DNA from 3 places in the Mesorhizobium sp. ES1-6 genome. Region 3 is predicted to be linked to each of the others. Evidence: riboswitches for the same ligand, from Rfam matches in the RefSeq annotation. Region 3 holds a riboswitch; each other region holds the start of a gene.
The links. Region 3 has a riboswitch for cobalamin ahead of LB564_RS19335 (DUF1636 family protein). Riboswitches for the same ligand answer to the same signal wherever they lie in the genome.
Positions count from the first base shown of each region.

Region 1: it holds a riboswitch for cobalamin, as region 3 does, so the genes downstream of both, bluB (5,6-dimethylbenzimidazole synthase) here and LB564_RS19335 (DUF1636 family protein) in region 3, are expected to answer to the same signal.
Region 2: it holds a riboswitch for cobalamin, as region 3 does, so the genes downstream of both, LB564_RS28100 (aromatic ring-hydroxylating oxygenase subunit alpha) here and LB564_RS19335 (DUF1636 family protein) in region 3, are expected to answer to the same signal.

Region 1 is NZ_JAIUGU010000004.1:47,570-57,427, forward strand. It holds gene LB564_RS12295 (pirin family protein) at 1-917, opposite strand, end outside; gene LB564_RS12300 (DUF2277 domain-containing protein) at 948-1,214, opposite strand; gene LB564_RS12305 (exodeoxyribonuclease VII small subunit) at 1,320-1,571, opposite strand; gene LB564_RS12310 (histone deacetylase family protein) at 1,575-2,501, opposite strand; cobalamin riboswitch at 2,621-2,809, shown strand; partial or broken gene bluB (5,6-dimethylbenzimidazole synthase) at 2,869-3,483, shown strand; gene LB564_RS12320 (hypothetical protein) at 3,603-4,586, opposite strand; gene LB564_RS12325 (TetR/AcrR family transcriptional regulator) at 4,677-5,285, opposite strand; gene LB564_RS12330 (MFS transporter) at 5,405-6,625, shown strand; gene ribB (3,4-dihydroxy-2-butanone-4-phosphate synthase) at 6,759-7,859, opposite strand; gene aroC (chorismate synthase) at 7,955-9,082, opposite strand; gene LB564_RS12345 (DUF1344 domain-containing protein) at 9,268-9,531, shown strand; gene LB564_RS12350 (histidine phosphatase family protein) at 9,630-9,858, opposite strand, start outside.
Region 2 is NZ_JAIUGU010000015.1:160,703-170,560, reverse strand. It holds gene LB564_RS28110 (DUF680 domain-containing protein) at 1-193, opposite strand, end outside; gene LB564_RS28105 (DUF680 domain-containing protein) at 266-469, opposite strand; cobalamin riboswitch at 952-1,154, shown strand; gene LB564_RS28100 (aromatic ring-hydroxylating oxygenase subunit alpha) at 1,268-2,515, shown strand; gene LB564_RS28095 (hybrid-cluster NAD(P)-dependent oxidoreductase) at 2,536-3,636, shown strand; gene LB564_RS28090 (PqqD family protein) at 3,778-4,209, shown strand; gene LB564_RS28085 (serine kinase) at 4,243-5,292, shown strand; gene LB564_RS28080 (glycosyltransferase family 2 protein) at 5,289-6,041, shown strand; gene LB564_RS28075 (glycosyltransferase family 2 protein) at 6,097-6,849, shown strand; gene LB564_RS28070 (glycosyltransferase family 2 protein) at 6,849-7,526, shown strand; gene LB564_RS28065 (nucleotidyltransferase family protein) at 7,526-8,995, shown strand; gene LB564_RS28060 (alpha-ketoglutarate-dependent dioxygenase AlkB family protein) at 9,047-9,676, opposite strand.
Region 3 is NZ_JAIUGU010000007.1:212,296-222,153, reverse strand. It holds gene LB564_RS19340 (winged helix-turn-helix domain-containing protein) at 28-1,227, shown strand; cobalamin riboswitch at 1,257-1,462, shown strand; gene LB564_RS19335 (DUF1636 family protein) at 1,500-1,934, shown strand; gene cobW (cobalamin biosynthesis protein CobW) at 1,931-2,983, shown strand; gene LB564_RS19325 (cobaltochelatase subunit CobN) at 3,002-6,541, shown strand; gene cobG (precorrin-3B synthase) at 6,538-8,028, shown strand; gene LB564_RS19315 (precorrin-8X methylmutase) at 8,031-8,663, shown strand; gene LB564_RS19310 (precorrin-2 C(20)-methyltransferase) at 8,660-9,409, shown strand; gene LB564_RS19305 (precorrin-3B C(17)-methyltransferase) at 9,406-9,858, shown strand, end outside.

The DNA.
Region 1 (9,858 bases), on a different contig from region 3:
CCTTCCGGCAGCGGAATGAACTCCTGCTCGTCGCCAGGAACGATATCGAAGCGGCCGGTCTTCCATTCCTGCTTGGCCTGCTCGATGCGCTCCTTGGACGAGGAAACGAAATTCCACCAGATGTAGCGCTTCGAACCGAGCGAGGCGCCGCCGAACAGCATGAAATGCGCCCCGGTCAGCGATGATATGACGATCTCGTCGCCGGGGCGGAACACCAGCAGCCGTTCCGACGGAAAGACGTCGCCCGAAATCGAGACCTCGCCCTCCAGCGTATAGATGGCGCGCTCTTCGGCGTCGGCCGGGATTTTGACGCTCGCGTCGGGCGCCAGCCGCAAATCGGCGTAGAGCGTTTCGGAATCCGCCCGCACCGGAGACCGCAACCCCTGGAAATCGCCGATGACGACGCGGCCGCTGACGCCTTCGGCGTCGATTTCGGGAAGTCGAAGCGCAGCGGTGTTCTCGAACACCGGTGCGACCTCTTCCTTGCCGTCGGGCAGCGCCAGCCAGGTCTGCAGGCCGGAGATCGACATTGGCGCGCCGCGCAGTTCCTGCGGCGTTCGCTCGGAATGGACGATGCCGCGACCAGCCGTCATCAGGTTCACGTCACCGGGCTCGATGACCATTTCGGTGCCGAGCGAATCGCGGTGCCTGATCCTGCCGTCGAACAGATAGGTCACGGTCGAGAGGCCGATATGCGGATGCGGACGGACATCGAGCGCCTGGCCCGCCCGCAGGATGGCCGGGCCCATGCGGTCGAAAAAGATGAATGGCCCGACCAGCCTTCTCTTGGCGGTCGGCAAGGCGCGGCGCACCTCGAAGCCGCCAATATCCTTGGCGTTGGGGATGACCATCAGCTCGATCTGGTCGCTGGCAAAGGCATCACCGGCTTCAGGATCTTTACCGGGAAAGAAGCTCATGAACTCTCCTTGTCAGCGGCCTTGGCCGCGTCAGGCAAACCGGATAGCCGCCTTCGCCCGCAATTTGGCCGCCACCTCTTCCCGGTTGCGCGGATGCTGGTGGGTCTCGAGCGTATCAAGCAGCTCGCGTGCCGCCGCCGCGATAGCCTCGACCGCGTGATCGAACGCATGCTGGTTCTTGGCGGACGGCCGCGTCGTCCCGCTCAGCTTGCGGACAAACTGGAGCGCCGCGTCGCGGACTTCGTCATTGGTTGCCGGCGGATCAAAATTGAACAGGGTCTTGATGTTTCTGCACATCGTTTCCAAACCTCCTCTGGAGCCTTTTCAATCGGGACGAGCCTTATCCTCATTCATGATCGTGTCCAAAAGCCGGTGAGGCAAGCGCGTCGTTGGCGACCGGCCTCAGTCCGCGTCGAGCGGCTCGGTTCCGACCGGCTTGCCGTCGCGTGACAGCCTGATCTTCTCGACCTTGTCCTCGGCAGCCTTCAGCAGTCGGTCGCAATGCGCCTTCAGCGCCTCACCGCGCTCGTAGATGCGGATCGACTGGTCGAGCGGCACATCGCCACGCTCCAGATCATCGACGATCTTCTCCAGCGCGTCGAGCGCCTGTTCGAAGCTCATCGCCTTGACGTCTTCGTTGATCTCACCGCTCATCATTCATCCTTTCATCAGTCGCCCGACATGGGCGGCGACCGAAAATGCCAATCCCTGCAGATCGTAGCCGCCCTCGAGCAGGCTGACGAGCCGGTTGCCGCTGTGGCGAGCGGCGCGCTGCATGAGCTGGCCCGTCGCCCAGTCGAAATCGTCCTCGGTCAGATTGATCTCGGCCAGGGGATCGCGATGATGCGCGTCGAAGCCGGCCGAAATGATGATCAGGTCGGGCGCGAAATTGTCGATCGACGGCAGCACGCGCGACAGGAAGGCGTCGCGAAACACCTCGCTGCCGGTTTGCGGCGCCAGTGGCGCGTTGACGATGTTCCCGGCGCCGGTCTCGGTCTTCGCGCCGGTGCCGGGGTAGAGCGGCATCTGGTGCGTCGAGCAATAGAGCACCGAGGGGTCGTCCCAGAAAATATCCTGCGTGCCGTTGCCGTGATGCACGTCCCAGTCGACGACGGCGACACGTTCGGCGCCATGCTTCTTCTGCGCATAGCGGGCAGCGATCGCCGCTGTGTTGAAGAAGCAGAAGCCCATCGCCGTGGTCTTTTCGGCGTGATGGCCGGGCGGTCGGGCCGCGACGAAGACATTGTCGGCACAGCCCGCGAAGACGTCGTCGACGGCGGCGTTGGCGGCACCGATCGCGGTGATGACCGCCTGCCAGCTTTTCGGGCTGGCGGTGGTGTCGGCATCGATGCGGGCTATGCCCTCGTCGGGGATGGCGGCGCGGACACGCGCGACGAAATCGGCGGGATGCGCGTAGAGGATGGTCGCCTCGTCACCTTCCGGCGCCTGCACCCGGTCGAGCGCGGCGAAAGCTTCGTCGTCGAGCACGCGCTCGATGGCGCGCAGGCGATCCGGCCGCTCGGGGTGACCGGGCGGGGTGATGTGTTCGAGAAAGATCGGGTGTGTATAGAGACGGGTGACCATGTCCCCTATCTAGTGCCCCGGCGCCCCAATGACCATGCGCCGCGCTTTGATCGCTGGGGAAAATCACGTCCGCGTCTCGTAGTGTCGCTACGGGCATTGGCGTCGCCGGCACTTCGGCGTAAGGTGGGGACCTGCCTGGTGCCCGCCGGTCTGTTTGTGGCGGGAGAATCGGGAACACGGTTGAATTCCGTGGCGTGCCCAACGCTGTAAGGGGGACCGCGCCGGTAAATGCCACTGTCGATGACGGGAAGGCACCGGAGGCGGGTTGATCCCGAGCCAGAAGACCGGCCTGGCAGGCATCGATATCCGCATGGTCAGGCGGATATCAGGGATTGCAATCGCAAGGGGACACGCGATGCCGGAAGCCATGACCGCTCCTGTCGGCGACGGATTCGATCAGAAAGCGCGCGACGCGGTTTATCGCGCCATGTTCACGCGGCGCGACGTCCGCAGCCATTTTACATCGGAGGCGATCGATGACGACGTCCTGGCGCGGTTGCTGCTTGCCGCCCATCACGCCCCGTCGGTCGGCTTCATGCAGCCCTGGAACTTCATCGTCATCCGCGACCGGCAGCGGCGGGCTGAGGTGCGCGACCTGTTCCTGGCCGCACGAGAACAGGAATTGCCGGCGATCGAAAAAGAAAGGCGGGCGCTCTACCGCAAGCTCAAGCTCGAAGGCATTTGCGAAAGCGCGCTCAACATCTGCATCACCTGCGACCGCGAACGCTCGAAAGGCTCGCCGCTTGGACGATGGCACAATCCGGAAATGGATCTCTTCAGCACGGTCTGCGCGGTGCAGAATTTCTGGCTGGCGGCACGTGCCGAGGGTGTTGGCGTCGGCTGGGTCAGCATCATCGAGGCCGAGGCGCTGAAACGGCTGCTGGCCATTCCCGACCATGTAACGCCGATTGCCTATCTCTGCGTGGGCCGTGTCTCGGAGTTCGCACCGAAACCGGATCTTGAAACGCATGGCTGGGGACGACGGTTGCCGCTGCCCGACCTGATCATGAGCGAGACGTTTTGCGGCCAGGGAGAGGCACCGCTCAAATCGGCGGTGGCGCGCCTCAACATCCCCGACATTGCGCCCGCGAGTCCCGCCGATCAGCGCGTCGCGCCGGCCGTGCCCCAGCGCGAGCCGCCGAAGGTGGAGAGCGCCTTGTCCTTCAGTTCCCTGAACTTCGACGAGGCTTCGGCCAGCCTGGCATCCCAGGCGGCATCGGGCACCTGGCCTTCGATGGTCTTGAAATAGACCTGCATCAGGCAAGCGATGGCAAAGGGCTCGATGAAAGCCGCCTTGAAGGCCCAGGCAAAGACGATGGCCAGCACGAAGGCCCAACCGGCGAGTTGCCCGGGCATGACGTAGAGAATGGCGGCGGCCGGCGCCAGCATCAGCAGGAAGATCACAAACGACACGCCCCACATGATGACCGCTAGCCAGACGGCGTTCTTGACCATGGTCTTGCCGTTCTGGGCGTAGAGCACGACGCCTTGGCGCGCGGTTTCGAAGGGCGAGGACGAGTTGATGCGAATGTTGTAGCCGAGGATGATCTCGTCGACATAGGTCAGCGACAGGCGGATCACCGTGTTGAGGAAGGCGACCAGGCCGCTGAGGCCAGGAATGGGCAGGAAGGGGGCGACGCCGCCGAGCAGGCCGGTGATGGCGCGGATGGCGCCCTTGACCAGCTGGTCGACGACGAAAAGGATGTTCGCTTCGGCAAAACGCTCGGTCACGACCTGCTTTGCGTAGGCGATCTGGTTCTGGCCGTCGGGAACGTCATGACCGTCGATGAGATGCACCATGACGGCGATGTGGCCGGCCTTGACGACATAAAGGATGTATTCGCGCAGCCAGTAGACGGCGATCGAGACGACGCCAAAGCCGACCACGCCGCCCCACAGGGCAAAGGACAACGGGCCGTCCGGATCGGTGGAGATATGGCCGACGCCATAACCGACCGAGGCACCGGTGCCGGTGGCCATGATGTAGGCCAGCGTGATGCCGAAATAGACGATCATGCGAAAGACAATGAAGGGCCAGGTCCGCACCATGATGGACACCGACCTGCCGATATCAAAATCCCACATGCCCGATTCTCCCCCTCAGAGATGGCTGGGGGAGGATGCGCTCAAACCGGCTGTTGTCAATTGCGGGCGGTGGCGTCCCGCCATGGCGGTTCAGCTTGACCGCGCTTGCGGCTTTTTCAGCAGGCCTTCGAGCAATTGCTTGAACGCCGCCACAACCATCCTCGACGTCGCCTCGGGATCCTTCGCATTGGCGATGCGCTGCGCGGCCTGACTGCTCGCCCCGTTGATCAGCCGCGCTGCCGACTCCGGGTCGACACCGGGGACGACCACCCCTTCCCCCTGCAGCGCGATTAGATGATCGGTCATTGAACCGACACATGCACTGGCATTCGACCATTGCGCCGGGTCGCCCAGCACGGCCGGGCCATCCCGGAACATGATGCGCTGGATTTCCGGCTCCAGCGCCATTTCGATATAGGTCGTGCATTCGTCGACGAAATGCTGCCAGCGGGTCGGCGCCCTTGACGCAACCTCATTCACCCGGGCGGCCATTTCCGCGTCGATTTCAGCGATAACCGCCTCCAGCAGGCCCTTCTTGTCGCCGAAGTGATGATAGAGGGCGCCGCGAGTCAGCCCGGCCGATGCGGTGAAATCGTCCATCGACGCTTCGGAATAGCCGATAGTGCCGAAAGCCTGACGCGCCGCGGCGATCAGCTTGGCTCGTGTCTCGGCGATCATCTCCTTGCGTGGTCGGTGCATGCTCTGGTCCTATCCACATACGCTCCGTATGCCAATTGACATACGCGACGTATGGTCTATTTAACACTCATACGTATCGTATGTAATTATCAGATCGCCTTTTGTCGAGGAACCGGATCATGCATAATCCCTACTCCGAAATCTTCCGGGCCCGCGGAGCCAAAGGCTTTGCGGCCGCCGGCTTCCTGGCGCGCCTGCCGATCGCCATGGCGCCGATCGGCATCGTCGCGATGCTGTCGCAGACGCGTGGCGAATACTGGCTGGCGGGTGCTGTCTCGGCGACTTTCGCGCTGGGCAACGCTTTCGTGGCGCCGCAAATATCAAGGTTGGTGGACCGTCTGGGCCAGACACGCATCGTGGTCCCCACCACCATCATCACCGTGATCGCCTTCGCGGTTCTCATCGCGGCGACCAATCAGGATTGGCCGGTCTGGACGCTGTTCGCCTCGGCACTGGCGGCCGCGGCCATGCCCAGCATGCCGGCAATGGTGCGCGCCCGCTGGACCGAGATTTTCCGGGGACGGCCGCAGATGAACACCGCTTTCGCCTTCGAATCGGCGGCGGACGAACTGGTCTATATCGCCGGCGCGTCGCTGTCGGTGGGCCTCAGTGCAGGCCTCTTTCCTGAAGCCGGCGTTCTGGTCAGCACCGTGCTCCTCGCCATCGGTTCAACGGCTTTCATCCTGCAGCGGTCGACCGAACCGCAGGTGCGGCCGGTGGATCGCGCCACGAGCGGTTCGGCAATAAGGCTGCGGCCGGTGCAGATCATCACCCTTTCGCTCGTCTTCATCGGCGCGACCTTCGCCACGACGGAGGTGAGCACCGTGGCCATCACCAAGGAATTCGGCCAGCCGGGCGCCGCCAGCCTCGTCATCGGCGTCTATGCGCTGGGGTCGTTCGTGCTCGGCATCGTCGTCGGCGCTCTCAACCTGCAAGCACCGCTGCAACGCCAGTTGGCAATCGCGGTCGCCCTGGTCGCGTTGGGCACGCTTTTGCCGCTCACCGCCGGTTCGGTGCCGATGCTGGCGCTGACCGTGTTCATCAGCGGCGTGGCGATCTCGCCGACCTTCATCACCGCCTTTGGCTTGATCGAACGGCACGTGCCGGAAGCGATGCTGACCGAAGGCATCACCTGGGTGATGACCGGCATCGGCATCGGCATGGCGCTGGGTTCCTTCGCCGCCGGCGCGGTGGTGGATGCGTTCGGCGCCCAGAACGGGTTCTGGGTTTCGGTTGCATCAGGCGTTATCGCGCTGGTCACGGTGCTGCTCGGCCAGCGCAGCCTCGCCACCCACGAATGCGAGTTGGCAGGATGCGAGGCGGCGATCCCGGCGGAGTGACGGCTAGGAGTATTCAGCCGTCCGATGATCAGCGCATATACGTTTGGCCTAGGCGACGTCGTCATCCACGGGCGAAGCGACGCGCAGCGGAGCGCAGACCCGTGGATGACGATGTCGCCTAGGCGTTGGCCCGCTACAGAATCTCGGTCTTGGCGATGTGGATGCCAAAGCCCTCGAGGCCGATGTAATGGCGCTCGCGCGAAGCGATCAGGTTGATGGAAGAAATGCCGAGATCCTTCAGGATTTGCGCGCCAAGGCCGATCTCGCGCCATTCGCTCTCGCGCCGGCGCGCCTCTTCGTGATCCTCGCGGTCGCCCGACGCGGGGCGCTTGCGCTCCTGATGCGCGACGCCGACCGAGCCCTCTCTGAGATAGACGATGACGCCGCGCTTGCGCTCGCCCATCGCCTTCATGATGCCGTCGAGCCGGTGGCTGGTGCCGAACACGTCGGTCACCACATCCTCGGAATGCAGCCGCACAGGCACGTCCTCGCCGTCACGGATATCGCCGAAGACGACGGCGACATGGTGCGTCGTGTCCCAGGGCAGCGTGTAGGTGAAGACCTGCGCCTTGCCGCCAAGCGTGTCGATGTCGGAGCAGGCGACGCGCTCGACCAGCGTTTCCTTGCGCTGCCGATAGGCGATGAGATCGGCCACCGAAACCTGCTTGAGGCCATGTTCTTCGGCGAAAGCCTGCACCTGCGGGCCGCGCTTGACCGTGCCGTCGTCATTGACCAGTTCGGAAATGACGCCGATCGGCGGCAGGCCGGCGAGCTTGCACAAATCGACAGCCGCCTCGGTATGGCCCGAGCGCATCAGGACGCCGCCCTCGCGCGCGATGAGCGGGAAGATGTGGCCGGGGCGGACGAAATCGGAGGCGCCGACATTGCCATTGGCAAGGTTGCGCACGGTCAGCGTGCGGTCGTCGGCGGAGATGCCTGTCGTCGTGCCATGCTTGAAATCGACGCTGACGGTGAAGGCGGTGGTGTGGGCCGAATCATTGTCGGCGACCATCGGCTGCAGATTGAGCCGCTTGGCCTCCTCGCGCGGCATCGGCGTGCAGACGATGCCCGACGTGTTGCGGATGATGAAGGCCATCTTCTCCGGCGTGCAGTGGACGGCGGCGACGATCAGGTCGCCCTCGTTCTCGCGTCCATCATCATCCATGACGACGACGATCTCGCCGCGCTCGAAGGCGCGGATGGCTTCGACGATCTTCTTCTGGTCGTAAGGCATAGTGCGCTCGCTTCGCTCGCAAGGGAGTAGGGGAATAGGGCAGCAAGGGAATAGGGAAAAGGAAAGAATTTGCCTGGTCGGGCTAAGGGTGAAATTTATTTCCCCTGCTCCTCTACTCCCCTACTCCCCTTCCCTGTCTGTCCTCGATGCCGCAGATAATGGTCGGCGATGGCGCAGGCGACCATCGCCTCGCCGATCGGCACGGCTCGGATGCCGACGCAGGGGTCGTGGCGACCCTTGGTCATCACCTCCACGTCGTTGCCGTCCTTGTCGATCGATTTGCGCGGCGTCAGGATCGACGAGGTCGGCTTGACGGCAAAGCGCGCGACGATCGCCTGGCCGGTCGATATGCCGCCCAGGATGCCGCCGGCGTTGTTGGACAGGAAGACCGGATTGCCGTCATTGCCCATGCGCATCTCGTCGGCATTCTGTTCACCGGTGATGCGGGCGGCCTCGAAACCATTGCCGATCTCGACGCCCTTGACGGCGTTGATCGACATCAGGCCGGACGCGATGTCCTGGTCGAGCTTGGCGTAGATCGGCGCGCCGAGGCCCGGCGGAACGCCGTCAGCGACGACCTCGATCACCGCGCCGACCGAGGAGCCGGCCTTGCGGATGCCGTCGAGATACTGCGTGAAGACGGGCACGGAAGCCGGATCCGGGGTGAAGAACGGGTTCTCGGCATCGCCGATGAAATTCCAGTTCCAGTTGGCGCGATCGATCGACTTTTCGCCCATCGACACCAACGCACCGCGCACCACCATGCCCGGCACCACCTTGCGAGCGAGCGCGCCGGCGGCGACCCTGGCCGCCGTCTCGCGCGCCGAGGAGCGGCCGCCGCCGCGATAGTCGCGTATGCCGTATTTGACGTCGTAGGTGTAGTCGGCATGGCCCGGCCGGAACTGGCGGGCGATCTCGCCATAGTCTTTCGAGCGCTGATCGACATTTTCGATCAGCATCGACACCGGCGTGCCGGTGGTGATCATCGTGGCGCCGTCCTCGTCGAGGACGAAGCCCGAGAGGACCTTCACCTCGTCCGGTTCGCGGCGCTGGGTGACGAAGCGCGACTGGCCCGGACGGCGCTTGTCGAGTTCGGCCTGGATTTCGTCGCGCGTAAAGCGGATGCCCGGCGGACAACCATCGACCACGCAACCGAGCGCTGCGCCGTGGCTCTCGCCCCAGGTGGTGACGCGGAAAAGATGGCCGAACGTGTTGTGAGACATGGAAAAGCGCCCTGCCCGGCATCGCAGCCGGCTGAAGCCAGCCTTCTATTGGCGTTTTCCACAGTGGTCAAACTGTCATCCCCGCCGTTTAAGTTTTGACACATTCGGCTGGTTTCTGCTTTCTTCCATTCGCCGTTGAGGACCCGCCGCCACCCAGGCCGGCGCAATGACCAAAGAGGACGATCATGCGTATCCTGATTGGCGCTGTTGCCGCCACGCTGCTGCTTTCCACCGCCGCCTTTGCCGGCCAGACCGAAGGCCTAATCAAGAAGGTCGACAAGGATGCGCTGACCCTGACGCTGGACGACGGCAAATCCTACAAGCTCAATGCCGAAACCGATCTCGATTCGCTGAAGCCAGGCATGGATATCGTCATCGCTTATGACGTCACCAATGGCGAAAACGTCGTGACCGACATGCAGTTGCCGGGTGACAGCGACACGAACTAAAGCACGTCGCGACGCGCTTTAGTTCTTGCATGTCGTCTTCCCCAAAACCGACGTCACTTCCAGGCGACATGCATTAGGAATTGGCCACCATCAGCGGCCTAAAGCCACTCCAGGCTCTTGCCTTCAAGTTTGAGCACGCGATCCTGCGGTATCTCCAGGTTCGCCGCCTCGTCGTCGGCCATATCAAGTACGAAACGAAACAGGGTGCGCATGACGCCGCCATGCGTGACACAGATCGTCCTGCGCTTCATTTCATCGAAGCAGGGCTTCACCCGTTCGAGCAGCATCTGGTAGCTCTCCGCACCGTCACCGGGCGGCTGAAAATTC
Region 2 (9,858 bases), on a different contig from region 3:
GGTTGCGGTCGCTGCCCTGCTGAACGGGCGCCTGGGTGGCCGGAGCCGACTTGCCGATCGACGCGGTGGCCGCGTTGTCGGTCGAAGTGACAGCCGCCTGGTTGGCACCGTTCGAACCAAAGTTGTCGCTACCGGCGAAGGCGCTGCCGGAAAGGGCCAGAACGGCGGCGGCAGCAATGAGGATCTTGTTCATTTCAAATACTCCTGAATTTGTGGCGTCCACCGGCGCGACAGGGCAACCCCGCCGCGTGCCGGGAAGCGGCTGTTAGTTGTTGCCGAAGAGGTTGTGATCGGCACCCTGGACAGGCGTCTGAGCAGCCGGCTGCGACTTCTTGGTCGAAGCGGTGTACGAGCTGTCGACAGAGGTGGCAGCGGGGGTCGCGGCGCTCGAACCATAATGGTCGCTACCAGCAAAGGCGCTGCCGGAAATAGCCAGAAGGGCTGCGGCAGTGAGAACAATCTTTTTCATTTTGGGTACTCCAGTATTTTTCCGTCCGTCTAGCGGCGTGTCTTGGGATTAAAAATCGCGTCGTTCGGACAGCCCCGATGTGGGAGAGCACCTTTGCCGTTTCCAATCACGAAGTTGTTCCGCGTGGACCATGACTCCACCACTTGAAATTGTACCAGGCCCTTTTACGTCCATTGTTTTTCTTCGCTATATCAACCGGTTAACTGGAACCACCGCTTCGATCACCGACGGTGTCGGAGACCTTGCGTTCACACCGTCCTGCACGCACCGTCAACAGAAACGAACCGTTCGGTTCGATTTTAGAATCTGCTAATAGTCACTTTTCGTAACCGTTAACCTTTTTCGCCGCCGGCAACGGGTAGAAAACGTGCCGGTGCGGCTTCCCATAAAGACGCTTCCATCCGCCGGAACCATCCAGCATGCGTGTCGCGCCGCATGGAGGCGATGTCGCTTTCATGCCGATGTCGCAAACCCTGTCGTGATTAAATCATTCCATCTCAGGTGCCGCTGCGTGACGACGGAGCGGAGAATTGGGAAGCCGGTCAGATTCCGGCGCTGCCCCCGCAACGGTGGTGGAGTTCAAGTCGCAACGGGAGACCACTGGGCGAAGGCCTGGGAAGGTGTCGCGATGGTCCGCAAGGACGACTCCAGAGCCCGGAAACCAGCCCGAGATCGCTAGAACTCGACTGATCGCGGTGGGCGGTCAAGGGGCGGATGATGTTTGTCCGGCTTTTGCCGGCTCGCGCTCAATCCTTCCTCCATCACCACCAGTTCAGTCCTTGAAAATGAGGACAGGACATGGATGCGCGCAACGACATGCTGAGGCTCTTGAACAGCCGCAGACAAGGCTTTTCGCTGGAACAGCCCTTTTATACCGACCCGGACTACTTCAAGCTGGACATGGAGCTGATCTGGTATCGCGACTGGCTGTTCATAGGCCATGATTGCGAGTTGCCCAAGCCGGGCAGCTTCATCACCGTGCAGATCGGCGACTATCCGGTCGTGCTGGTGCGTGACCAGCAGGGCAAGATCAACGCCTTCCACAATTCCTGCCGTCATCGCGGCAGCCGCGTCTGCAACAGCGACAAAGGCATGGCCGCCAAACTGGTCTGTCCTTACCACCAGTGGACTTACGAGCTTGACGGCCGGCTGCTGTTCGCCCGCCAGATGGCCGACGGGTTCGACAAGAGCCAGTTCGGGCTGAAGCCAGTCGCCTGCGAAAGCGTCGCCGGCTATGTCTTCATCTGCCTGGCCAAGGAGCCGGCGGACTTCGCGCCGATGCGGGCGATGATCGGGCCCTATCTGCAGCCGCACCGGCTCAGCGAGGCCAAGATCGCCTTCGAGAGCACCATCATCGAGAAGGGCAACTGGAAGCTGGTCTGGGAAAACAACCGCGAATGCTACCATTGCGCCGGCAATCATCCGGAATTGTGCAAGACCTTCCCGGAAGCGCCGACCGTGACCGGCGTGCAGGGCGCCGACAGCGATCCGGAAATGCTGGCGCATTGGGCCAAATGCGAGGCTGTTGGCTTGCCCAGCAAATTCCGCATCGACCCGGCTGGACAATACCGTGCCACCCGCGCGCCGTTGCTGCGCGATGCCCAGAGCTACACGATGACGGGCAAGCGGGCGGTGAGGAAGAACCTGTCCGACAGCGTCTCGGCCGACCGGATCGGCACCTTGATGCATTACCACTATCCGACGACCTGGAACCATATCCTGGTCGATCATGCCGTCACCTTCCGTGTGCTGCCGGTCAGCGCCACAGAAACGGCGGTGACGACGAAATGGCTGGTGCACAAGGACGCGGTCGAGGGCGTCGACTACGATCTCGCCGAACTCACCCATGTCTGGACCGAGACCAACGACCAGGACCGCCGCATCGTCGAGGAAAACGCCTTCGGCATCCTGTCGCCGGCCTATGAGCCCGGCCCCTATTCGGAGCTGCATGAAGGCGGCGTCATCCAGTTCGTCGACTGGTACGCGCGCTTCATCGGCCCGCGCCTTGCCGAAGGCGGCCGGCCGGCGCTGCGCAGCGTGGCATGAGAGGCTGAGGGATGAATGCCATGACCGACCTTGGCCTCTATCGCCATCTCGACCAGATGGCGCCGTGGAACGACAGGCTGCAGGTGCTGGAAGTGACCGGCGTCAGCGATGAGGCGCCCGGCGTCAAGACCTTCACCTTCCGCTCCGACAACCAGACCTGGTTCCGTTACAAGCCGGGCCAGTTCGTGACGCTGGAACTGCCGACGCCGGACGGTCCGCTGATGCGCACCTACACGCTGTCGTCGTCACCGTCGCGGCCGTTCTCCATAGCGGTGACGGTGAAGGCGCAGGCAGGCAGCATCGGCACACGCTGGATGTTCGATCACCTGACCCCCGGCTCGCACGTCAAGGCCTATGGACCGAGCGGCGATTTTTCGTTGCACAGCCATCCGGCGGCGAAATATCTGTTCATCTCGGCCGGCTCCGGCGTGACGCCGATGATGTCGATGCTGCGCTGGCTGAACGATTGCGCGCCCTGGACCGATGTCGGCTTCGTCAATTGCGCGCGGCGTCCCGAAGAGATCATTTTCCGCAAGGAACTCGAACTTTTGGGCGGCCACATGCCGGGCCTGTCGCTCGGCTTCATGATCGAGGAGCGGTCGAGCCGCGAGGGCTGGTACGGCCATATGGGCCGCATAGATGCCATCCGGCTGCCGCTGCTGGCGCCCGATTTCCGTGAACGCGAAATCTTCTGCTGCGGCCCCGATCCCTTCATGCGCGCCGTGCGCGGCATGCTGGAGGCCGCCGGCTTCGACATGGCGAGATACCATCAGGAAAGCTTTGCCGCGCCGACCGTGGAGGAAATCCCGGCGCCGTTCGCCTCGCCGGAGCAGGACGGTGCGGCAGCTCCCGTCGAAGCAGCAACACCTATCCGCTTCGCGCTGTCGGACGTCGATGCCGAGTGCGTCGCCGGCCAGACCGTGCTGCAGACGGCCCGCGCCTCGGGCGTGCGGATCCCGGCAGCCTGCGAATTCGGCCTGTGCGGAACCTGCAAGGTGAAGAAAGTCTCCGGCGCCGTCGAGATGAGCCACAATGGCGGCATCCTCGATCACGAGATCGACGACGGCTTCATCTTGGCCTGTTGTTCCAAGCCACTGTCGGCACTGGAAATCGAGGTTTGATCCGGCTGGCCTTCGACTGATCCCGCATATGGCCGGCGCCTTACCGGCAAAGGTTACCTTGCCAAGGAACAACCGAAAGTTTACAGGCGTTGTCGGTGGAACGGGTCCTGCTGGCGGGCAGGAATGCTAAGCGGGGCGACAATGATGCATGAATCCCATGCCTATGCGGTTGCGAGCCGGGATATCGTTTTCGAATCCTTCGATGGCGAGGCCGTGGTGCTCAACCTTGCGAATGGCAAGTATTTCGGCTTCTCCGATTCCGGCAGCAAGGTGTGGCAGGCGCTTTCGTCCGGAATGGACGCCCGGGCTCTGGTCGGGCTTACCGCGGGCGGCTCGACAATAGGCGAGGCCCAACTCGATCACTTCATAGCGCAATTGCTCGAACTGGGCTTGCTGGTGCCTTCCGACGCGACGGTGCAGCCATTGCCGGACGAATTGGCCGCCGAGCTGGCCGCCACGAACGAGCCGCTCGATGTGAGCATTCACGACGACCTCGCCGACCTGATCATCATTGATCCCATCCACGAGGTCGAGGAACCACTCGGCTGGCCGGCGGTCAAGCAGGCTTCCTGACGGGCCGGCCGCTGCCGTGATGGAAGGCGCTTGATGCCGCGCGTCACGCTGGAAACCTTGCCCGATTACGGCCGGTATCTCCTCGCCGCCGCCGAAGATGCGGGCTTGCGCTATCCGACCACACGCAAGGTCAGCCTGCCCCTGTTGGAACTGACCGTGCATCTCGGTCACGGCGTGCTTGCCGATGCACTGGGCCATGCATTTGTCGAGGCCGGGCATGATCGGCCCGAACCGGCCGCGTGCCGCGTCTTCATCGCTCATCCCGGCATCCACGGCATTCCGGAGCCCGCGCGATGGGGCGACGCGCATTTCACCGAGCACGGTTTTGCCAAACGGCTCGCCGAAGCCGGGTTGCGCGGCCACTATTTCCACGACCTGGATTTCTGGCAGATCTACGATCCGCACCGTAGCGTTGGCGTGCAGCTGATGGCGTCGGCCGATGCCTTTCCGCCCTGGGAGCCGGGGGCGCCGCTGCGCGCCTTCCTGCACTGGGAATATGCCGCGCGCGGCATGCGGCTGACCCATGCCGGCACGCTCGGCATCGACGGCAAGGGTATCCTGCTCGCCGGCGCGGGCGGGGCGGGGAAATCCGGCACTGTCGCCGCCGGCCTGCTCAATGGGCTCGACAGTGTCGGCGACGACTATGTGCTGATCGATCTCGTCGGGGGCGTGACCGCGCGGCCCCTTTTCTCCACCCTGAAACAGGACGCGCGAGGTTTCGCGCGGCTGGGCCTGCAACAGAGGCTGGCTGAGCAAGGCCCGCTGAACTGGCAGGGCAAGCACACGTTTCACATTGGCGACGTAACGCCCCGCCCGGTGCCCGCGATGCTGGACATCGTCGCGCTGGTGGTGCCACATATCAGCGGTGGCGGAGCAAGTTCGATCATGCCGGTGTCACGCAGGGATGCCATGATTGCCTTGGCGCCGTCCGGCATCGCCCAGATGCCGGGCGAGCGCGAAAGCGGCTTTCGCTTCTTCAGCGAATTGACCCGCCTCTTGCCGTGCTTTCGTTTGTCCCTCGGAACCGACCCGGCAGAAATCGCCGGCGCGATCGAGAATTTCCTGACGCGAGGCCTCTCGTGAAGCTCAGCGTTATCATGCCAGTGTACAATCGCGAGCGCTATGTCGTCTCGGCGCTGCGCTCCCTGATCAGGCAGCGCGCTGACGCCGACTTCGACATCATCGTCATCGACGACGGCTCCACGGACGCCTCGGTGGAGGCGATACGGTCTGCGATGCGCGAGGCGTCCTGCATCCGCCTGGTCCTGCAACCCAATATGGGCGTCGCGAGGGCGCGCAACGCCGGGCTTAGACACTTGCCGCCGGATGCCGGGTTTGTGTCGTTCCTCGATTCCGACGACATCTCGCTTGCCGGACGCTTCAAGACGGATCTGGCTTGCTTCAAGGCCGAGCCGGGCCTTGACCTGACCTACTCCCTGATGACCCTGGCCGAGCAGATAGACGATGACACGATGGAGCCGGTAGCGGGCAGTCGCACTGTAACGCTGCGCGGAATTTCAATGAGCACCGGCCTGTTCAGCAGGGCGCTTATCGATCGCATAGGCTATTTCGACGAGGAATTCGATCAGTGCGAGGACACTGACTATCTGTTGCGCATCTTCGAAACGGGTCCGAATTACCGCCTTCTGGAGACGGTCGCGATCTACTACAGGCGCCATGCCGGCAATATCACCGGGAAGCGCGAGAGCCGGCTCCGCGACCACATGCGGGCGATCCACAAATCGATCCGGCGACGCAGGGCCAACCCATCCCTGCGTGAGATTCCCGGCATTTTCGAGCTCAAGAGCTCGCCCGACTGGCGGGGGCTTTAATGCGGTATATCTCGCGATCAAATCGGATGGTGCAGCAGCGGCCGCGAGGTCACGGATGAGGCTGAGCGTGATCATGCCGGTCTACAATCGCGAAGCCTATGTCGGCGCCGCGCTGCGTTCGCTGCTCAGGCAAGGCGACGCCGCCGATCTCGACATCATCGTCGTCGACGACGGTTCGACCGACGGTTCGGTCGAGGCCGTGCGCGCGATGATGCATGATCATTCCTGCATCCGGCTGTTCCGGCAAGAGAACATGGGGGTGACACGGGCGCGCAACAGCGGGCTCAGGCTGCTCAAGCCCGAGGCAGACCTGGTGTCGTTCCTCGATTCGGACGACATCTCGCCGGCCGGGCGCTTCGAGGCCGATGTCGCGCTTTTCCGGAAGAATCCCGATCTCGATCTGACCTACTCAAGGATGATGCTGGTCGACAAGATCGATGACGGGATCCTGGAGCCCACGGCGGACAGCAACAGCATCACGATTCGTGGCATTCACCTGTCGGCGGCGATCTTCGCGCGCCGGCTCGTCGCGCGCATAGGTGATTTCGACGAGGATTTCGTCCAGGCCGAAGACACCGACTACCTGCTGCGCGGTTTTGAGATCGGCCCCAGATACGTGCTTCCCGACACGGTCGCACTCTACTACAGACGGCATGCGGGCAACATGACGAGGCAAGAGGACGTCCAGTCGCGGGAATTCCTGCGCGCTATCTATAAATCCATGAAGCGGCGCAAGGCCGACCCGTCGCTCCGGCCGATCGAAGGTATCTTCGAGCTGGACAAACTGACAGATTGGCACTCCCTGTGATGGACGGATACGGCGTCGTCATACCGGCCTTCAACGCCTCCGGCACCATCGCCGAGACGCTGCGGTCGGTCGCTGCCCAGACCGTGCGGCCTGAGCTGGTGGTGATCGTCGACGACGGATCGACCGACGACCTCGCCGCGGCGATCGGCGGAACGGACCTGCCGCTGCGCCTGCTGCGCCAGGAAAATGCCGGTCCGGGCAGCGCCACGACCAGGGGCATCGCCGCGCTGTCGACGCCGTTCATCGCGACGCTCGACGCCGATGATCTGTGGTTGCCCGCCAAGATCGGAACACAGCTCGCGCATCTCGAAAGATTTCCCACGGCATCGGGAGTTTTTTGCCAATGGCGGAATTTCCGCAATGATCGGCCAGATGCGCCCGAAGGCGCGGCTCTGCCCGGCTGGTCGCGGACCACGATGCTGATCCGGCGCGAGGTTGCCGAGACCGTCGGACCCGTCGTCGATCCGCCGGGCGGCCGTGGCGAGATGATCGACTGGATCGCGCGGGCACGCGAGGCGGGCCTTGCCCTCGACATGATCGAGGAGGTGCTGGCGCTGCGTCGAATCAGACCGGGCAGCCTGTCCTACGGGCGCGATGCCACGCGCGACCGGGGCTACCTGGAAGTGGCGCGGCTGGCCATGCTGCGGCGGGCCCGAAACAAGGCCGGCGCGGGCTGATGGCGCGCATTCGCCGCATCGGCCGACGCTTCCCGGACTATGGCTGGTCCTGGCCGACGGGCGGGCTCGACCAGTTGCTCAAGGCGGCGCTTCTTGCCGACGACGACGCGGCCGCCGGTTGCGCGATGGAGTGGCTGAGCGCGAACGACATCGACCTCGTCTCCTTCAGGGAGCATCGGCTGCTGGCCGCCATCTGCGACCGGTTCGGCCGGAAATTGGCCGGGCATTCCGCCTATCCACGTCTTGTCGGCCTGCAAAAGATGCTGTGGACCAAGTCGCGCATGGCGATGCGCGAGGCCGAACCGGCGCTGCAGGCGATGACCGAGGCCGGATGCATGGTGATGCTGATCAAGGGTGCCAGCCGCATTGCCTTGAACGCGTCGGCGCAGCGGGGCCGGGTGGCACACGACATCGACATATTGGTCCGGTCGCAGGACATGCCGGCGGCGTTCGACGTGCTGCGCGAGCGCGACTGGCAGATCGCCACCGGGGTGAGCCCGCAATATCTGAGGACAAGACTGGCGTCCTTGCGCTCGATGAACTTCTTCAAGGGCAATTATGGCGATATCGACCTGCACCAACTCGCCTATGACGGTTCCCAGCAAAGCGACGAGGACGACGGGGCCATCTGGCGGCGGGCGGCGGCGGCCGAGTTCAGCGGCGTCGGCGTTCTGGTGCCGTCGCCCGCCGACCGCATCGCGCTGGCGATAGCGCATGGCGGGCTCGACGCCCACACGCACAGCGATTGGCTGGTCGATTGCGCGGTGGCCATTCGCGCCGGCGACGTCGACTGGGACGTGTTCCTCGATATTGTCGCCAGGCGGCGCCTTGCCGTTGCCGCGGCAGTGGCGCTCTCCTACCTAGCGCTCGAGATTGGCGTGACGGTGCCGGACAGCGTGCTGGCGCGCGTGCTGGAGATGGCCGACCGCACCGGCCTGTCGCGCTGGTCGGCCGTGCTGCAGGCCAAGCCGCGAACCGATTTCGGCAGGCTGGCCTGGCTGTCGCGCGGTTTTGCCAAGCAGTTGCGGCTGAGACGCAAGAGCGGCCGGCTGCGGCAAGAACCGCCGACCAAAGCCTGGCGTGGCCGTCGTGCCAGCCGCGTGTCGCTGGGCGCGGCCTCGCCATCGGCATTCTCCCAAGCCATACCCTGCCCACCGACGGCCGGAGACATGATGCTGGACATCACGATCCGGGTCAGTGTTCCGCCGATCCGGCGCCGCATCGAAATGGAGATCAATGCCGACGATCATCATGTCGCGCGCCTGCGCGCCATGGCCATCAGCCGGTCCGGAGGCGACCGGGTGCTACATTTTCGCGGCAAGGTGACGCTCGACGGCCGACAGCATGCCCTGACGCTGGAGGCGCGACCGTCCCGGCAATTCCGCCAATGGGAAGACCAGGCAACGGTCGCGGCCTATGGCGCGCTGCCTTTCCAGCTGGTCTCGGCGGCTTTTTCGCCGCTGCGCTGAGACGTTGCCGCCAAAGGCAGCAGGGCCGGAGCGCGGTAGAGGCGCCCGCGGCTATACGGTGTTTCCCTCAGGCTTCGTTACCCGCCGCAGCGTCAGGTTGATCCTGCCGCCGTTCTTGAGCAGCGCCGAGGTCGAAGGGTAGATGCGGTCGACGCCATGGAAGGCAAGACGGCCCTCGCCGCCAAGCACGACGACATCGCCGCTTTTCAGCCTAAACGATTTGGTGGCGCCGTCGCGCGTCGTCTGGCCGACCCTGAACAGGCAGTCGTCGCCGAGCGAGACGGAGACGACGGGGGCCGAGAGGTCGGCCTCGTCGCGATCCTGATGCAGGCCCATCTTCGCGTTGGGCGTGTAGAAATTGATCAGGCAGGCCTCCGGTAGAGACGGATAGCCCGCCACCTGCCGCCACAGATCGAGCAGACTGCCGGGGATGGGCGGCCATGGCGTCCCGGTCACGGGATGCGTCGGCTGGTAGCGGTAGCCGCGTTCCTTGTCGGTGACCCAACCGAGCGGACCGCAATTGGTCATGCGCACGCTCATCTCCTTGCCGGTGCGCGGCATGGCCGGCACGAACAGCGGCGCCTGCTGGACGATGGCCCTGACATCCTCGACCAGCGCCTCCTGCACCTCGCGAGACAGATGGGCCGGCATGTGGCGGACGCCCTTGGGCAGAACGAGCAATTGGCTCACCTTTCGAATGTTCGGACCCGCAAGATGCCACCATCGGACGCCGAGGGCGACCCGAAAGCAGTCGTCGATTTCACTGAAATTGCCGAGGCGGGAATGCGCGGTGAATTCGTCTCACCAATAAGCCAGAGGCGTTGACGGGTAAAGATGATTAACTTAGTCAAGATTTTGAACTT
Region 3 (9,858 bases):
TCAAAGCACCCTCAGAGTGACGCCTGCATGAAGGAAAAGATTTCGCTTGCCACCGCCCGGCGCATCGCGCTCGCCGCGCAGGGGTTTCTCGACCCCCGCCCCGCCGGCACGCCCGACCGCCGCCATTTCGCCCGCGTTCTGTCCCGCACCGGCCTGCTGCAGATCGATTCCGTCAGTGCGGTGGTGCGCGCCCATTACATGCCGCTCTATTCGCGTCTTGGCCCCTATCCCCTCGCCTTGCTCGACAACGCCGCCGTGACGCGCAAGCGCACCGTGTTCGAATACTGGGCGCACGAGGCCTCCTTCCTGCCGGTCGAGACCTACCCACTGATGCGCTGGCGCATGCGGCGCGCCGAGCAAGGCGACGAAATGTATCTGGGGCTGGCCAAATGGGGCCGCGAGCACGCCGCCTATATAGAAGAGATCTACCGCGAGGTCGTCGAGCGCGGGCCGATCGCCGCTTCGGCGCTCGAAGGCCAGAAAGGCTCCGGCGGCTGGTGGGGCTGGAGCCACGCCAAGCACGCCTTCGAATGGCTGTTCTGGGCCGGCCGCATCACCACGGCACACCGTCGCGGTTTCGAGCGCTTCTATGACCTGCCGGAACGCGTGCTGCCGCAGGCGATCCTCGACCTGCCGGTGCCGGCGGCCGAGGACGCGCACCGCGAATTGCTGCGCATCTCCGCCCGCGCCCATGGCGTGGCGACATCGGGCGATTTGCGCGACTATTTCCGCCTGTCACCGGCCGATATGAAAGGCCGGCTGGAGGAACTGGTCGAACTCGGCGACTTGCTGCCGGTCCGTGTCGAGGGCTGGGACAAGCCGGCTTACCTTCACAAGGACGCCCGTATGCCGCGCAAGATCGAGGCCCGCGCCCTGCTGGCGCCGTTCGATCCGGTCGTCTTCGAGCGCTCGCGCTCGGAGCGGCTGTTCGATTTCCACTACCGCATCGAGATCTACACGCCGGCCGACAAGCGCCAATATGGCTACTATGTCCTGCCCTTCCTGCTTGGTGACAGGATCGTGGCGCGCGTCGACCTCAAGGCCGACCGGCCGGCCAGTGTCCTGCGCGTCCACGCGGCTTATGCCGAGCCCGGCGCACCGCCAGAGACGGCGGCTCAGCTCTTCGAGGAACTGAAGCAGATGCAGGGCTGGCTAGGCCTCGAACGCATGGAAGTGACGCCTGCCGGCGATCTGGGCCCGGCGCTGGCCGACATCACGGTGTCGTAAGCTCGCGTTGACACCGCTGCCCGCAAGAGCCTAAATCCGATCCAGACGGTCTCCTCTCAGCAAAGGGAGGAGCCAAGAGGGAATGCGGTGCGGGCTGAAAACCCAAATCCGCGGCTGTCCCCGCAACTGTAAGCGAAGAGCCAAGGCCGAAAGCCACTGGGATTGTCCCGGGAAGGCGGCTACCCAAGGCGATGACCCGCGAGCCAGGAGACCTGCCGTCTGGAATGCAAGAATCCGATCGCCCGGCGGGTTTTCCGGGCAAGGAGCCTGATTTGGATCGCGACAGCAGTTTTTCGGCTGAAACAACAGACGTTTTGTCCGGCGAGGGTGATTCCCTGGCCGGCGTGACCGTCATCGTCTGCGCCTCGTGCCGCGACGAGACCGGCTCCGACGCCCATCCCCGGGCCGGCGAAATTTTGGCGGAAGACACGCGCCAGGCCGCCTCGGGCGAGAACATCCGCATCCGCACGGTCGAATGCCTCGGCAATTGCAAGCGCCGGCTGAGCGCCGCGATCCTGCGCGACGGCTGCTGGAGCTATGTGTTCGGCGACCTGACCACAACCAGCGGCGCCGATCTCGTCACCGGCGCCAAGCTCTTCGCCACCTCGACCGACGGCCTCATTCCCTGGCGGGGCCGGCCCGATAGCCTCAAGCGTGGCCTCGTTGCCCGCATCCCTCCTCTCGACATGCTGAAGGACTTGACATGACCGCTCCAAATTCGGCCGGCAATCTCTCCCGCGTTCCCTGCACCGTCGTTACCGGCTTCCTCGGCGCCGGCAAGACGACACTGGTTCGACATCTCCTGGAAAATGCCGGCGGCAAGCGCATCGCCATCATCGTCAACGAATTCGGCGACATCGGCATCGACGGCGAGATCCTCAAGGGCTGCGGCATCGACAGCTGCCCCGAGGAGAACATCGTTGAATTGGCCAATGGCTGCATCTGCTGCACCGTCGCCGACGATTTCGTGCCGGCGCTCGACAAGATCCTGTCGCTGACGCCGAAGGTCGACCACATCCTGATCGAAACCTCCGGTCTCGCTCTCCCCAAGCCTCTGGTTCAGGCTTTCCAGTGGCCTACGGTGAAGAGCCGGGTGACCGTCGACGGCGTCATCGCCGTGGTCGACGGTCCCGCACTTGCCGAGGGCCGCGTCGCCAACGACATGGACGCCCTGCAGGCGCAGCGCGCCGGGGATGACAGCCTCGACCATGACGATCCGGTCGAGGAAGTGTTCGAGGACCAGATCGCCTGCGCCGACCTGATCATCCTGTCGAAGAGCGACCTGATGGATGCCGCCGGCTCAGCCCGCGCCAATGCCATCGTCAACGAACATTCCGCCCGCGCCGTGAAGATCGTGCCGACGTCGCATGGCAAGGTCGATCCTTCGGTGCTGCTCGGGCTTGGCCTTGCCGTCGAGGACGACATCGAGAACCGCAAGTCGCATCATGACGGCGCGTTCGACCATGAGCATGACGACTTCGACACGTTCATCGTCGACATACCCTCGATCGCCAATCCTGACGAACTGGCCAAGCGCGTCACAGAGGCCGCCGAACAGGAAAACGTGCTGCGTGTAAAAGGCTTCGTCGAGGTCGGCGGCAAGCCGATGCGGCTCCTGTTGCAGGCCGTCGGCCCGCGCGTCAATCATTACTATGACCGTGCTTGGACGGCTGATGACAACCGCCGCTCGCGCCTCGTCGTCATCGGTCTGAAGGGGCTGAACCGCCCGGCGATCGAACGTATCCTCGCCGGCTGATTTCAGACACGGACCGCGATGCACATCCTCACCACGACCTCCGCCTCGCTCGACGACCTCGCCGAGCCTGTCGATCTCCGGCAGACGCCGGCGGATATCGTGGCCCTGTCCTTCACCGACAGCGACCTCGCCGGACTGGCGGCGGCATGGAAGGCGGAAGCCGATCGCCTGCCCTCGATGCGGCTCGCGGCACTGCGCGACCTGCGCCATCCCATGTCCGTCGACCTGTGGATCGACAGCGTCGCCCGCCACGCCAGGATCATTCTGGTGCGCATCCTCGGCGGCTATGACTGGTGGCGCTATGGTTGCGACCAGCTCGCGGCGATTGCCCGCGAACGCGGCATCAAACTGGCGCTGCTTCCCGGCGAAAGCCACGACGAGGATGCCAGGCTGATCGAAGCCTCGACACTGCCGCGCGCCGACCTCGACAGCCTTCTCGGCTATTTCCGCGAAGGCGGCCCGGCCAATATGAGCGCGCTGGTGCACAGGCTGGCAGGCCTGGCTGGACGGGATGCGCCGGTCGCCAGTCCGGTCTGTGTGCCGAAGGCTGGTTACTATCAGTCTGGATTGGGGGTCGTGGAGAAGCCGGACCTTTCAATGGTCGGCGCTCCGATCATCCCTATTCTCTTCTACCGATCGATGCTGCTTGCAGCCGATGTCGCACCCATAGACGCCCTTTTTGAAGCTTTGGAGCAACGCGGCATGCTCCCGATTCCCATCTTCATCTCCAGCCTCAAAGACCCGGTGTCCCTGGCCTTCGTCGAAAATGCCCTCGCCTCGCTGAAACCCGCCGCGATCGTCACCGCCACAGCGTTCGCGTCCGGTGCCGAGCCCGGCGTCGAAACCCTGTTCGACCGCGCCGGCGTGCCCGTCTTCCAGGTCATCGTCGCCACCACGCGCCGCGATGTCTGGGAAAACAACCAGCGCGGCCTGGCGCCGGCCGACCTTGCCATGCATGTCGTGCTGCCCGAACTCGACGGCCGCATCCTCGCGGGTGCCATTTCCTTCAAGGACGAGAGCGAGGTTGATCCGGCACTCGGCCATCGCGCGCTGGCCAACCGGCCGGAGCCGAATCGCATCGGACAGGTGGCGGACCGGGTCGCGGCCTTCATCAGGCTTCGGGAAACGCCGCGCGCGGAACGCAAGCTCGCCATTCTGATCCCCGATTACCCGAGCGCTCCCGGCCGCACCGGCTATGCGGTCGGGTTGGACGTGCCATCCAGCGTGCTGGCGATGCTGCACGACTTGAGCGAACAGGGCTATGTGGTTGGAGAGATTCCGCAAACGCCGCGTGAATTGCTGGATGCGCTGAAGCGGGGCCAGGACGGGCTGGGGCTGGAAGATTATTTGGCCTTCTCTACGGAGTTGCCGATAGCGGCAATTGCTCCAGTAGAAGCCGCTTGGGGAAAGGCCGAAGACGAGACAGGATTGCGCGAGGCGCCCCCCTCTGTCCTGCCGGACATCTCTCCCTCAAGGGGGGAGATCAGCAGCTTCGCTGGCGGCGCTCCATTTTCAACGTTTGGGATTGGCGAAATCGGCGATGACAGCTCAATCTCCCCCCTTGAGGGGGAGATGTCCGGCAGGACAGAGGGGGGCGCCTCGCGCAGACCTTCGCTATCAAGCAAAAAACACTTCCCCTTCCGCGCCGCCACCTTCGGCAACATCACCGTCGCCCTCGCCCCCGACCGTGGCCGTTCCGCCGATCGCCGCGCCGACTATCACGACCCGACGCTCCCCCCGCGCCACGCGCTGATCGCCTTCGGCCTCTGGCTGCGCAGATCGCTCGGCGTCCATGCCCTGATCCATGTCGGCGCCCACGGCACGCTGGAATGGCTGCCGGGCAAGACCGTCGCGCTTTCGCAAAACTGCTTCCCCGAAATCGTCACCGGGTCCCTGCCCGTCATCTATCCCTTCATCGTCTCCAACCCCGGCGAAGCGGCGCAGGCCAAGCGACGCATCGCCGCTGTCACGCTTGGCCATCTGCCGCCGCCGCTCACCGGTGCAGGTCTCGACGAGGACCAGCACAAGCTCGAACGCCTGGTCGATGAGTACGCCCAGGCCGACGGCCTCGACCGCCGCCGCCGCGACCGTCTCGCCAGGCTGATCGTCGACACCGCGCAAAAGACGGGCCTCGCTTCCGAAGCCGGCGTCGCGAAAACCGACGCACCCGACGAAGCGCTGCGCCGCATCGATGCCTGGCTCTGCGATCTCAAGGATTTCGCCATCAAGGATGGATTGCATATCTACGGCCGCGCGCCCGGGGACGAACCCGACGCCATACGCCGCCAAAGCGCCGACGCCGAGAAGTCGGCACTGCTCGCCGCGCTCGATGGCCGCCACGTCAAGGCCGGCCCAGCCGGCGCGCCGGCGCGCGGCCGCTCCGACGTGCTTCCAACCGGCCGCAATCTGTTCACCTCGGACCCGCGCACCATGCCGACGCCCACCGCCTACGATCTGGGCAAGGCAGCGGCCGAAGAAGTGGTGCGCGGCTACCTACAATCGCATGGCGACTGGCCGCGTTCGCTGGTCATCGATCTCTGGGGCTCGGCCTCGTTGCGCACCGGCGGCGAGGAGATCGCGCAAGGCCTGGCGCTGATGGGCTGCCGGCCGCAATGGGACACTGCCACCGGCCGCATCACTGGCATCGAGGTGTTGCCGCCGGCCACGCTCGGCCGTCCGCGCGTCGATGTCACCTGGCGCATCTCAGGCCTGTTCCGCGACATGTTCCCGACCCAGATCGCCCTGATCGACGCCGCCGCCAACGCCGTCGCCGCCCGCGACGAGGACGATTCGGAAAACCCGCTCGCGGCAAAAACCCGTGCCGACGGCAAGGTCAGCCCGCGCATCTTCGGCACCTCGCCCGGCACGTACGGCGCCGGCGTCGAGGATCTCATGTCCAGCGGCGACTGGGGTGCGCGCGAAGAGATCGGCCGCGCCTATCTCGACGCCACCTCGCATGCCTATGGCGGCGCTGGCGGCGAAGGCGTCTCGGCGCCCGGAGCGTTTGAAGGCCGCATCGCCGAAGCCGACCTTCTCGTCCACACCGGCGACGATCCCGGCCGCGACATTCTCGAGGGCTCGGCCGACGTCGCCTTCATCGGCGGCTTTTCGGCCGCCCTGGCCGCACTCGGCAGGAACGCCGACGTCATCGTGCTCGACACCACCGATCCGCAAAAACCGAAGCCGCGCTCGGTTGGCGAGGCTGTCTCGCGGGTGGTGCGCGCCCGCGCCGTCAACGCCCGCTTCATCTCGGGCCAGATGCGCCACGGCCCGCGCGGCGCCTCCGAATTCGCCGAGACGGTCGACCGGCTGGTCGGATTCGCCGAAACCACAAATGCCATTCCGGGCGCGCTGATCGAGGCCGTGCACGATGCCTATCTCGGCGATCCCGAGGTCCGCGCCTTCATCTTGCGCGAAAATCCCGCCGCCGCCAAAGTCATCGCCGAGCGTTTTCTCTCGGCGCGCCGGCGTGGCCTCTGGCATCCCTTGCGCAATTCCATCGACGACGATCTCGCCGCGCTGATTGCCGAAGCCAACGCGCTCGGGGTGGCGGCATGAACACCTTCTCGCGCCGTGGCGCCTGCCCTGCTCTGTCGGCGCCGATGCAGACAGGCGACGGCCTGCTGGTGCGGCTCAATCCGGTGGATGGTGGCCCATCTTCTGGAGGGTTGTCGCCGAAGCTGTTGATCGGGATCGCCGAATCCGCCTTGCGGCACGGCAACGGCATCATGGAAGTGACGGCGCGCGGCAGCCTGCAGATACGCGGGCTGACGACGGAAAGCGCTGCCTTGCTGGCGGCGGAGATCGATGCATTGGGAATCGCGGTGCGCACCGGCGTGCCGGTCGAGACCGGCCCGCTGGCAGGCATTGACCCTCAGGAGATCGCCGACCCGCGACCGCTGGCTGAGCGAATCAGGGTGGCCATCGAGGAAGCCGGGTTGACACAGCGGCTGGGGCCGAAGGTTTCGGTGATCGTCGACGGCGGCGGACAACTGACGCTGGACGCGGTGACGGCGGATGTCAGGTTGAAGGCGGTGCGCACTGATGCGGGAATTCAATGGCATGTGTCCGTCGCGGGTGATGGGCAAACCGCGAGGCCGCTTGCCACCGCGGAAGCAGATGTGGCACGCGATATCGCTGTGGCTACGCTGAGGATGGTCGCCGAGAAGGGGCGCGAGTCTCATGCGCGAGATCTGTCGGAGAGGCAGTTGGTGTCTCTGGCGGATTGGCTATGCTCGACAATTTGGCGCGAGGCGCCCCCCTCTGTCCTGCCGGACATCTCCCCCTCTAGGGGGGAGATCGGCAGCTTCGACGCCGGATTTTCTTTAGCGACACCGGAAATTGGCGAAACCGTCGGCGACCACGTAATCTCCCCCCTTGAGGGGGAGATGTCCGGCAGGACAGAGGGGGGCGCCTCGCGCAAACCTATCGGCCTTTTCCCCTTAGCCGGCGACGTCTCCAATCTCGGCATTGCTCTCCCCTACGGCAGCATACCCGCCGAAAAGCTCATCGCCGTCGCAAAAAGCGCCCTCGCCGTAGGCACCACCGAAATCCGCCTCGCCCCGGGCCGCGCCATGCTCTTCCTTGGCCAGCCATCAGCCGCCAACCAACCCCTGCAAGACACAGCCGCCACCCTCGGCTTCGTCACCTCCCCCGCCGATCCGCGCACCCGCATCGCGGCCTGTCCCGGCACGCCGGCCTGCGCCTCCGGCCGCATCGCCACCCGCGACATCGCCGAGACGATCGCCGCTGAAAACACTGATATCCTTCACTTCACCCTGCACGTTTCCGGCTGCGCCAAGGGCTGCGCGCATCCCGGTCCGGCGGCGCTGACCTTGGTCGGCGGCGAAAACGGAGCCGGACTTGTCGTGAACGCGACGGCGAAGGCCCTTCCTGCCGGCTACAGGCCGGGCTATGACGCCGCGCGCGGCTTCGGTCGCGTCGCGGCAATGATCCGCAGCGCACGACATCAAGGCGAAACCGCCGCCGCTTGCCTGACAAGGCTGGGCACGGCCGGCATCGCCGAGACCTATCAACAGGAATGAGCATGGCCGCCTACGACTACATCCATGACGGCAACGCGATCTACGAGCGCTCCTTCGCCATCATCCGCGCCGAGGCCGATCTCTCGCACTTCTCGGAGGCCGAGGCCGATGTCGCCATCCGCATGATCCATGCCTGCGGCCAGGTCGAAGCCGCCAGGAATTTTGTCTTCTCCCCCGATTTCGTCGCCGCCGCGCGCAAAGCGCTTGCCGACGGCGCGCCGATCTTCTGCGACGCGGAGATGGTTTCGCATGGCGTCACCCGCGCCCGCCTGCCGGCCGGCAATGAGGTGATCTGCACCTTGCGCGACCAGCGCACGCACGACATCGCCAGGGAGATCGGCAACACCCGTTCCGCCGCCGCGATCGACCTGTGGGGCGAGCGCATGGCCGGTTCGGTGGTCGCGATCGGCAATGCGCCAACCGCGCTCTTCTACCTGCTGGAGAAGCTGCGCGACGGCGCGCCGAAGCCCGCTGCCATCATCGGCATGCCGGTCGGGTTCGTGGGCGCGGCCGAATCCAAGGACGCGCTGGCCGAAAATTCCTACGGCGTGCCCTACGCCATCGTGCGGGGCAGGCTCGGCGGCAGCGCCATGACCGCCGCCGCGCTCAATTCGCTGGCGAGGCCCGGCCTGTGAACGCGCTTCCCAAAGGCCGTCTCGTCGGCGTCGGCACCGGTCCCGGCGATCCAGAATTGTTGACGCTGAAGGCCGCGCGCGTCCTAGCCGAGGCCGATGTAGTGGCCTATTTCGCCAAGCGCGGCAACAACAGCAACGCGCGCGCCATTGTCGAGGCGCGCTTCCGGCCCGACATGCTGGAACTGCCGCTGCTCTATCCCGTGACTACCGAGATCGACAAGGATCACGACGACTACCGCTCGCAGATCGCGGGTTTCTACGAGGAGTCGGCCAAGAGAGTCGCCGAGCACCTCGATGCCGGCAAAATGGTGGCCGTCCTGTCCGAGGGCGACCCGCTGTTCTACGGCTCCTATATGCATCTGCACGTGCGCCTCTCCCATCGCTTTCCGACCGAGGTCATCCCCGGCATCACCGCCATGTCCGGCTGCTGGTCGCAGACCGGGGTGCCGATCGTCCAGGGCGACGACGTGCTGACCGTGCTGCCGGGCACGATGAGCGAGTTCGAGTTGACCCGGCGCCTCGCCGACACCGATGCCGCCGTCATCATGAAGGTCGGCCGCAACCTGCCCAAGATCAGGCGCGCGCTGGAGGCGACCGGCAAGCTGACGCGCGCCGTCTATGTCGAGCGCGGCACCATGGCCGGCAGCGTTTCGATGCGGCTCGCCGACAAGCCGGATGACAAGGCGCCCTATTTCGCCATCGTGCTGGTCGCCGGCTGGTCCGGCAAACCGGGAGCGCAGGCATGAGCGGCCGTCTTACCGTCATCGGCCTCGGCCCCGGCAATGCCGACCAGGTCACGCCGCAAGCCAGCCGCGCTGTCGCCGAGGCGAAATTCTTCTACGGCTACAAGCCTTATCTCGACCGGCTTGACCTGCGCCCCGACCAGACCCGCGTCGCCTCCGACAATCGCGAGGAGCTCGCCCGCTCCAAGGACGCCTTGGTCAAGGCCGCCGAGGGCCACGATGTCGCCGTGGTGTCCGGCGGCGATCCCGGCGTCTTCGCCATGGCCGCCGCCGTCTGCGAGGCGATCGAGGCCGGTCCGGCCGAATGGCGTGCGGTCGATGTCGCCGTCGTGCCGGGAGTCACCGCCATGCTGGCGGTCGCCGCCCGCATCGGCGCGCCGCTCGGCCACGACTTCTGCGCCATTTCGCTGTCCGACAATCTGAAGCCCTGGGATCTGATCGAGCTGCGTCTG